3 linked regions of the Oceanicoccus sp. KOV_DT_Chl genome follow. The protein of the gene in region 1 interacts with the protein of each later gene in a pairwise test. Links are inferred from orthologs where the notes say so. Each region holds a gene or a part of one and is shown in the gene's direction. Other genes may lie near its edges. The genes, in order: ung, ndk and UNITIG_RS02110.

Region 1 (2,878 bases):
AAAGGCTTTTGATAAACTTGATACTGTCGTGCTAGGTGTGAGTCCTGATGCAGTGGAGCGCTTGCCAAGATTCATTGATAAACAAAATCTTAATTTCACCTTATTGTCTGATGAAGATCATGCCATCGCTGAAAAGTATGGTTGCTGGGGGATGAAGAAATTTATGGGTAGAGAGTTCATGGGCTTGATTCGTACCACATTTATTATTGGCAAAAACGGCAAGCTGTTAAAAGTAATGGATAAATTTAAAACCAAAACTCACCATGAAGATGTGTTGGCTGTGCTTGCAGAGTTACTTGATTAGATTTTACTGTAAGAGGTGGGGCAGACCACCTCTGCAGCGTTGTAGATTACAAGTTAGTTAGCGGGATTTGATTTGGAGCCTGTTCAATGGGTTCAGATGTGTCGCGGTTGCGGATGGTATCAGCGATTCGATACATGGGATCTTTGAGCATGTTAATGAGTTCTTCGCTGGCATTGATGCGCTCCAGCGCTTTATCCATACACAGTAGCCACTGATCTCTTTCGTCAGGGCCAATCGGATAAGGTTTGTGTGGGTCAGTCAGGCAAACAGTGCCATATTTTTCCGAGTATACGGGGGGCCGCCCATCCAGCCGGTAAGGTATTCACATAATTTTTGTTTAATGAGGTCCAGATTGGCCGCATGCATATGGCGGATGGTCTCTGCTTGCGGTTGTTCGTCCATGACATCGTAAAAGGCATCGGCTAATTGACGGATACCGTCTTCGCCAAGGATTTGGTAAGGCGTTTGTGCTGACATTAAAGGTTTCCAGTGGTATTTATGACGCAATGTGAGTAAGTTTATCCTCCCGTAAAGCAGATGAAAAGTTAATGATTCAGATCAACGCTTATGATTAAGCCTTTTAAAAAAATACCTTCATGTCAGCTGGATGAATCTTGGGCAGCAGTGCTGGAACAAGAATTTAATCAACCTTACATGCAGCAGTTGCAAGCGTTCTTATTGGCGGAAAAAGCAGCAGGGAGAACGATTTACCCTGCTGAAAAGGATTGGTTTAACGCGTTTAACAGCACCGGTTTTACCGATGTTAAATTAGTGATTCTGGGGCAGGATCCTTACCATGGCCCTGAGCAGGCGCACGGTTTGAGCTTTTCAGTACCCGCGGGTGTACGCATTCCGCCATCGCTGCGTAATATCGTTAAGGAGTTAGCCGCAGACTTGCAGTTACCCATGCCCTCCCATGGCTGTTTACAGACGTGGGCCGATCAGGGCGTACTGCTGCTAAATGCAACATTGACAGTGGCGGCGGGTCAAGCGGGCTCTCACCAGAAGCGGGGCTGGGAGCAATTTACTGACCAGGTCATTTCGCAGCTAAATGAGCGACGCGAAGGTTTGGTTTTTCTGCTTTGGGGCAGTCACGCACAAAGTAAAGGGCGCTTTATAGATCAGGAAAAGCATCTGGTATTAACCGCACCGCATCCATCACCATTATCTGCCCATCGTGGTTTTTTAGGATGCAGGCACTTTTCCCAGGCCAATGTTTTTTTGCTGAAGAGTGGCCGTAGTGCGATTAGTTGGCAGGTATAAGCGGTTGAGCTGGCGATCTATCGAACAATAAAAAGGGCCGAAGATTCGACCCTTTTTATTGTAGTTGCACTGTGTGCCAATGGTGTTATTGCAAAAATGCCATTGCCGCTTCCATGTCTTCAGACAAATCCTCCGCCTCATGGGCGTTCACTTCGTGCGATAGGCCTAGGCGCTCAAAGGCTGAGATGTTGCTCCAGTCCATCTGTGTCAGCGGGTGATCTGTACCAATGTAGCTTTGTAGGTTGGCCACCATAATGACATCCGCATAATCCACAGTGGGGACGACGCGATCAAAGTGAATGTGCTCTTCGGGGACCAAGCGCAATACATCGGGAAAATCCCAAGCCGCTAATATTTTACTGCCAATCTCTGGATAAGCCGCTTCAATCAGCTGATCCAGTAGGGCGACATCTTTTAATAATTTACGATTGTCTTCGGCATAGGTCAGTACTGGCAGTACGCCTATTTTATGGACTAGTCCTCCCAAGGTCGCTTGATCTGGCTTTAATTTGGTGTAGTGACGGGCGAGTACATGGCTGATACCGGCAACTTCGGTGCTGCGGGTCCACACTTCGCGCATTTTTTCATCAATGATGTCCGAGGTCGCTTGAAACATTTGCTCCATGGCCAAGCCGGTAGCTAAGTTTGCGGTGTAATCGATGCCCAGACGGCTGACTGCCATTTTTAAGTCTTCAATCTCACGGGCCGCACGTAATAGCGGGCTATTGGCTACTTTGATAATACGTGCCGTCAGGGCCGCATCATTGGTAATGACATTGGATAATTTTTGGATGTCGATGTTTTCATCGGAGGCAGCTTCGCGAACTTGTAACGCCACTTCGGGCAGCGTGGGCAGGGTCAACTGATCATTTTCTATGGCCTGAATAATCTCGTTTTTGATTTGCAGTATTTGTTCGTTCATGAAGAGTCCTAAGTCAATCGGTAGCGGATGCTGCTTACTAAAATAATATCGAATTAAGTTATAGCATAAGGTAGCGAAAGAATCTGTACGGGATGGCGTGAAGCGCCGACAAACACCTGATTTTTTTCGACCGCATCATTGGTGATGATGGCTAGAGCCTCGCACTGTCCTGGCCCTATTGCCACCGTATTCACTAAATTACCGATGCTTTGCTCACCGTCGCTATAGAGTTCAGATGCCGCTGCTGGTAGCGTCTGGTCGCTGGGATAGTCAAAACCAATGCGATAAAGGCGTCGCTTGAGCTTACCTTTGTATTGCATGCGGGCGACGACCTCTTGGCCGGTATAGCAGCCCTTGGTAAAACTGATTGCACCTGTGGTTTGGTAATT
Region 2 (2,984 bases), on another replicon or contig:
TGGGCAATTTATATCGATCAACCAAAGTCTAGGGGTAACTATACCGTTACCTGGCAGGGCAATATGCTGCGGATTGATGGCACCGATGCTGAGGCCATTGGGCAGCAGCCGGAAGTGCTGGAGTTTGTTGATGATGGCAGCGGCCAAATCAATGAGCAGCAAGTCTGGCAGGCGCTGGATAGCATTTTTGACCCTGAAATTCCGATCAGCCTGGTAGAGCTGGGTCTGATCTATAAAGTGGCGATTGACCAGGCTGCCGGTCAGGTCAATATCACCATGACCTTAACTGCCCCCGGTTGTGGAATGGGGCCGGTATTGGTCAGCGATGTCGAATACCGGACCGGTAAAGTGCCTCATGTCAAAGCGGTAAAGGTAGAGTTGGTGTTTGACCCACCCTGGAGTCGTGAAATGATGAGTGAAGAGGCCCAGTTGGAAGCGGGATTGTTTTTTTAGCGGCCTTTATGGCTCAGAACCCCGCAGCACAATGGCAATACGGCGAGTTTAAACATGGTTGGCAACGATGGTTAGTACTGACGAAATCCTTGAAGATTTATCCTTTTTTGACGATTGGGAAGAGCGCTACAAATACATTATTGATCTGGGTAAGGATTTACCGGCAATGGATGCGTCTCTGCATACCCCGAGCGATTGGTCAAGGGCTGTCAAAGTAACGTCTGGCTAGATGTTCAGGTTGATCAGAGTGTGCTGAATTTTACCGTTGATAGCGACGCAGTTATTGTCAAAGGTCTGTTGGTGCTGGTGATGGCGGCATTTGATGGTAAGACCGCAGCGGAAATTACCGCTTTTGATGTCGATGGCTACTTTCGCCAGCTCGATCTGGAGCAGCATTTAAGCCCTACTCGCGGTAACGGTCTGAAGTCGATAGTGGCGCGTATTCAAGCTATCGCCAAGGCGGCGCAGGCAAGCTGATTGTCTGTGTGGCAGCCAGCCAGAGAATCCTCTAAAAATATCTCCTAAGTGCGTATTATTTATACTATTTTTCCGTAAATGTGCGTATAATTTGCGGCTCTAAAATTTCGTCGATTGGGCAGGAACCTAATCGCCAATTTACCCTCTCAAGCTTCGGTGAGGTATTCGCCGGATTAAGATTAAATGACGGAGTCTCCAATGTCAGTTGAACGTACTTTTTCTATTGTTAAGCCCGATGCAGTTGCCAAGAATGTTATCGGTGAGATTTACAGCCGTTTTGAAAAAAATGGCTTAAGCATCGTTGCAGCAAAAATGCTGCGTTTAAGCCGCGAGCAAGCTGAAGGTTTTTACGGCGAGCATAAGGGTCGTCCGTTTTTCCCCGCTTTGATTGAGTTCATGACCTCTGGCCCGGTAGTAGTGCAGGTATTGGAAGGCGAAAATGCTATTGCCAAAAATCGCGAGCTGATGGGTGCTACCAACCCTAAAGAAGCCGCTGCCGGTACAATCCGTGCTGATTTCGCTGAATCAATTGATGCTAATGCTGTTCACGGTTCTGATTCTCCAGAATCAGCAGCGCGCGAAATTGCTTACTTCTTCGCGACTAGCGATCAGTGTGACCGGGCGTAAGCTCAAGTTGAATGATAGATGACTGACCCTGTTCAGCACGCATCAGTCGATGCAAACACGAAAGCCCCAGCAGATAAAACCAATCTGTTGGGCTTTCGCGTGAACAGATGGAAGCATTTTTTCTGTCTATGGGGGAAAAACCTTTCCGTGCCCAGCAAATACTGAAATGGATCCATCATCAAGGTGTCGATGACTTTGATCAAATGACTAACGTCAGTAAAGTATTGCGGGAGCGGTTAAGTGAGTGTGCTGAAATCCGGCCCCCTGAAATTGTTTCGCAGCACGACTCGAGTGACGGTACCCGCAAATGGGCGATTCGCGTTACTGGTGGCAGTTTAGTAGAAACTGTATTAATTCCTGATGGCGAGCGCGGTACCTTATGTGTGTCGTCACAGGTCGGCTGCAGTCTGGATTGCAGTTTTTGTTCAACCGGCAAGCAAGGGTTTCAGCGTGATTTAACCGCTGCTGAAATCATCGGCCAGGTTTGGTTGGCCATAAAATCCTTTGATGGCTTTCCCTCTACCAATAAGCGTATTGTTACCAATGTGGTAATGATGGGAATGGGTGAGCCGCTATTGAATTTTGACAATGTCGTTGCTGCGATGAATATCATGCTGGATGATTTTGGTTACGGGATTTCAAAGCGTCGTGTGACGCTGAGTACTTCCGGCGTAGTACCTGCACTCGATAGATTGGCTGAAGTTGCAGAAGTGTCTCTCGCTATTTCGCTGCATGCGCCTAACGATACTTTGCGTAATGAACTGGTACCGATCAATAAGCGCTATCCTATCGCAAAATTATTAGCATCCTGTGAAAACTATTGGTCCAAGCAGTCGGATACACATCGCGTTACCACCGTCGAATATACGTTGATTGCCGGTGTTAATGACTGTGTCGAGCAGGCAAAAGAATTAGCCGTATTGCTGAAAGATTTCCCCTGTAAGATCAACCTGATTCCCTTTAACCCGTTTTCATTGTCTGATTATCGCCGTCCCAGTAAAAATGCCGTTGATCGTTTTTGGAAAATACTAAATGCAGCGGGTTTTGTTACCACCATTCGCAGCACCCGCGGTGATGATATTGATGCTGCTTGCGGACAACTGGTGGGTCAGGTGGCTGATCGCACGAAACGTAGCGAACGGCACAGAGCGAACTATACTCAAACTCAGGTATTAAATGTTCGCTAATGAAAGATAACGGGATATGGGTAATGAGGTTTCAACATAATAAAGTGATTAGAGTGCTGGCTAGATTATTACTGCTGTGTTCATTGTTAGGTTTAGCCGCTTGTGTGACCACAGAACGGGGTGGAATAGGCGACAAGCAAGATGATGTGAAAGCGCTGGAGTATTCTGTGCAACTAGCGCGAACCTATATTCGCGAAGGTAATTGGCAGGCAGCCAAGCGGCATTTGAAAAATGCACTGG
Region 3 (3,109 bases), on another replicon or contig:
TAACCAGCAGAGATTGTTGATAGAGGCAAAATTTAAAGACTCTAAGACAGGCATTGAAATTGTTCGTAACGCGGCCGGTGTTCATAAGGATGTTTCGGAGTATTGGGTAGTCGATAACATCAGTGGGCGGAGGGTGGCTAGCAAAAGGTTTCATTACCTTTATGCTATTTTTTCAAAAGAAGACTTTTCAAAGCCCGCCCAGGATTATGCTTACGCGCAGGATATATTCCTACTGCCTCTCAAGAATAATACGCTTTTTCGCCCCATTATCTCAGCAATTGATGCAGTTAGTTTTGACGAATTAGACAATAAGCCAAAGCTATCAGTTGTGCGGAAGTTAGTGAGAGATCAGCTTTTCGGTGATTACAGACAAGCTGATTTTGTGGATGAGGATGATGATCTATTTGAGTATAGGGGCACTTGTTAGAGTTCATTGGTGTTTGTAGGCAGCGAGGAAGTGGTTTTCTTACAATGTTTAACGGGAGTTTTCCCGTTTTTCTATCTGCTAGTCGCTCTATGGAAGATTTTGTATTCCGGGACGAGAATTATGTGCGAATTCGTGTTGGTGAAGCTGGGTGGTCAATAGAGTCAGAGGCTGGTGAAGAGCTATTCACTTTTGATTTACCCGAGGAAATATTTAATAAATATCAGCGAAGTGGTGGTTTAACCCGAAGACAGTTACTGAATATAAAAGATACTCATATGAGTAGTTTTCATGTTTTTGTCTCTCAAGGTGACGATTTGAAGTTGGTTAGTTTTAAACTTGATAGGAACTGGTTTCGTCAAGTTAGTCGGAATTTAGGTAATTAGTAATTATGAGCGCATCAGAAATAGTCAACAAAGTCTGGAACTACGCCCACGTACTACGCGATGACGGCGTAGGTTACGGCGATTACGTCGAGCAAATCACCTTTTTAATCTTTTTAAAAATGGCCGATGAGCGCGAAGAGTCCGGCCAGCAAGTCGCCGTTCCTGCAAAATACAGCTGGTCAAAACTGGTCAAACTCGACGGTGATGCACTGGAAATTCAATACCGCCATACCCTCGAAGAGCTGGGCAAAGCAGGCGGTATGTTAGGCACCATCTTCCGCAAGGCGCAAAACAAAATACAAGACCCGGCCAAGCTCGAACGCCTGATCAAAATGATCGAAAAAGAAGCCTGGTCAACCCTGCCGGTGGATGTCAAAGGTGAAATCTACGAAGGCCTGTTAGAGCGCAACGCCCAGGATGTAAAAGGCGGTGCCGGTCAATACTTTACCCCACGCCCCTTAATCCAGGCCATGGTCGATGTCATGCAGCCCGATGTCATGGACACCGTCGCCGACCCGGCTACCGGCACCGGCGGATTCTTACTCGCGGCCTATGACTATATGGCCCCCAAAGCCACCTCCAAAAAAGAACAAAAGCATTTACGCGAAAAAGCCCTGCGCGGTAACGACATCGTCGATAGCGTCACCCGCCTATGCGCCATGAACCTCTACCTCCACGGTATCGGCAGCGCCGACGGCGAATGTCCCGTGATCAGCCAGGATGCTCTAGCCAAAGAAGTCAGCGACAACGACCGCGTCGATATCGTGCTAGCCAATCCACCCTTCGGCAAAAAAAGCTCCATCACAGTCATCAGCGAAAAAACCGGCAAAGCCGAATCTGAAAAACTCACCTACGAACGCGAAGACTTCTGGGCCACCACCTCCAACAAACAACTTAACTTCGTCCAGCATATCTACAACATGCTAAAAATCGACGGCAAAGCCGCCGTCGTAGTCCCTGATAACGTCCTCTTCGAAGGCGGCGCCGGCGAAACCATCCGCAAAAACCTACTAGAGCGCACCAACCTCCACACCATCCTGCGCCTCCCCACCGGCATCTTCTACGCCCAAGGCGTAAAGGCAAACGTCATCTTCTTCGACAACAAACCCGCCGCCAAAACCCCCTGGACCAAAAAACTCTGGATCTACGACTTCCGCACCAACGTCCACATGACCCTAAAAACCAATCGCCTCAAAAAAAGCGACTTTGAAGAATTTATCAAACTCTACAAGCCCAATGACATTAAAAAACGCAAAGCGACTTGGGATGAGAAAAAGGGCGAAGGCCGCTGGCGCAGTTACAGCTATGATGAAATTGTAGCCAGAGATAAAACCAATTTAGATATTTTTTGGTTGAAGGATGATGCGCTGGAAGATACCGAGAATTTGCCTGCGCCTGAGGTGTTGGCTGCTGAGATTGTTGAGCAGTTAGAGGCAGCGTTGGAGGAGTTTAGGTCTGTTGAGGAAGTACTCATACGTGAGTAGCCAAGGTAGGTTAGTTGAATTACAGGAGGCAAATGATGCAATTGCGTTTTTATGGATAACGACAATTTCTGAGAAACATGTCCAAGATAAGACTCAGTATAAAGAGTCTTTTTCAGCATTAGTTGGTTTGCTGACAGCAATTAATGGTATGGCAGATGTCATCACCGATCTTAAAGAAGAGCACCAAAGATATTCAAGTGTAGTTTTGTATCGATCATTAATAGAGCATTTCCTTAAGTCGACATACATAACTGTAAAGGCTGGCTCGGAAAGATCTGACCAAGTAGGTTTTGATTATAATTGGTACTGTCGGTACACAGAGGCATTACAATACGGGAAAGGTATTAAAGAAAGCCTAGAGCTAACGCATAAGGTCAAAAGCAAGATGAATATTAAACGTATAGCTAGGGAGTATTTTGATTATATGGAGGGTGTTTCAGAAAGAAAAATTGATAAGCTTACCTCTTCCTTTAGTTACAAGAACATTATTAGGTACATAAGTAGTCATAAATCCGGGATTGTCGGTAAAGATAGTCCGCTTTTTTCAGATATGATAAAGATATATCCCTCTCTTTCTTCATATGTACATGGAGGTGTTAGCGCGGTATCAGATATGAATTTTAAAAGCTTCGATGATAAAAATTATCTTCACGATATTCCTGAATCCTCGCTGTTGCTTTGTATGTTCTCAAAGGCAAGTATGCTTTCTTTACTTGGTTTGGAATCAAAAAATATAAGCGAGGTTGGAAAAAAAGCTAGTGAGATATTTCTTTCTGTTGCCGAAGATTGATAACTAAAAGTTTAATATGATTGGT

What was found.
Region 2: the proteins of ung (region 1) and ndk interact in binary tests that used the Escherichia coli proteins (3 or more experiments, as listed by UniProt). The link is inferred for Oceanicoccus sp. KOV_DT_Chl from one-to-one orthologs.
Region 3: the proteins of ung (region 1) and UNITIG_RS02110 interact in binary tests that used the Escherichia coli proteins (3 or more experiments, as listed by UniProt). The link is inferred for Oceanicoccus sp. KOV_DT_Chl from one-to-one orthologs.

What each region holds. Positions count from the first base shown.
Region 1 is NZ_FQLF01000007.1:2,800-5,677, reverse strand. What follows is about bases 1-2,719. They hold ung (uracil-DNA glycosylase), read left to right. Parts: upstream 1-871; coding sequence 872-1,567; downstream 1,568-2,719. Other genes in these bases: UNITIG_RS21255 (folate-binding protein YgfZ), read right to left, coding at 2,543-2,719; UNITIG_RS21260 (HDOD domain-containing protein), read right to left, coding at 1,653-2,489; UNITIG_RS25255 (hypothetical protein), read right to left, coding at 563-781; UNITIG_RS25260 (hypothetical protein), read right to left, coding at 351-566; bcp (thioredoxin-dependent thiol peroxidase), read left to right, coding at 1-304. Also shown: more of UNITIG_RS21255, read right to left, coding at 2,720-2,878. UniProt on the Escherichia coli protein: Excises uracil residues from the DNA which can arise as a result of misincorporation of dUMP residues by DNA polymerase or due to deamination of cytosine.
Region 2 is NZ_FQLF01000001.1:384,210-387,193, forward strand. What follows is about bases 18-2,842. They hold ndk (nucleoside-diphosphate kinase), read left to right. Parts: upstream 18-1,128; coding sequence 1,129-1,557; downstream 1,558-2,842. Other genes in these bases: rlmN (23S rRNA (adenine(2503)-C(2))-methyltransferase RlmN), read left to right, coding at 1,665-2,744; pilW (type IV pilus biogenesis/stability protein PilW), read left to right, coding at 2,768-2,842. Also shown: more of pilW, read left to right, coding at 2,843-2,984. UniProt on the Escherichia coli protein: Major role in the synthesis of nucleoside triphosphates other than ATP. The ATP gamma phosphate is transferred to the NDP beta phosphate via a ping-pong mechanism, using a phosphorylated active-site intermediate.
Region 3 is NZ_FQLF01000001.1:463,860-466,968, forward strand. What follows is about bases 105-3,054. They hold UNITIG_RS02110 (class I SAM-dependent DNA methyltransferase), read left to right. Parts: upstream 105-815; coding sequence 816-2,294; downstream 2,295-3,054. Other genes in these bases: UNITIG_RS02100 (hypothetical protein), read left to right, coding at 105-427; UNITIG_RS02105 (hypothetical protein), read left to right, coding at 472-810; UNITIG_RS02115 (DUF5677 domain-containing protein), read left to right, coding at 2,287-3,054. In the rest of the region: more of UNITIG_RS02100, read left to right, coding at 1-104; more of UNITIG_RS02115, read left to right, coding at 3,055-3,084. UniProt on the Escherichia coli protein: The subtype gamma methyltransferase (M) subunit of a type I restriction enzyme. The M and S subunits together form a methyltransferase (MTase) that methylates A-2 on the top and A-3 on the bottom strand of the sequence 5'-AACN(6)GTGC-3'.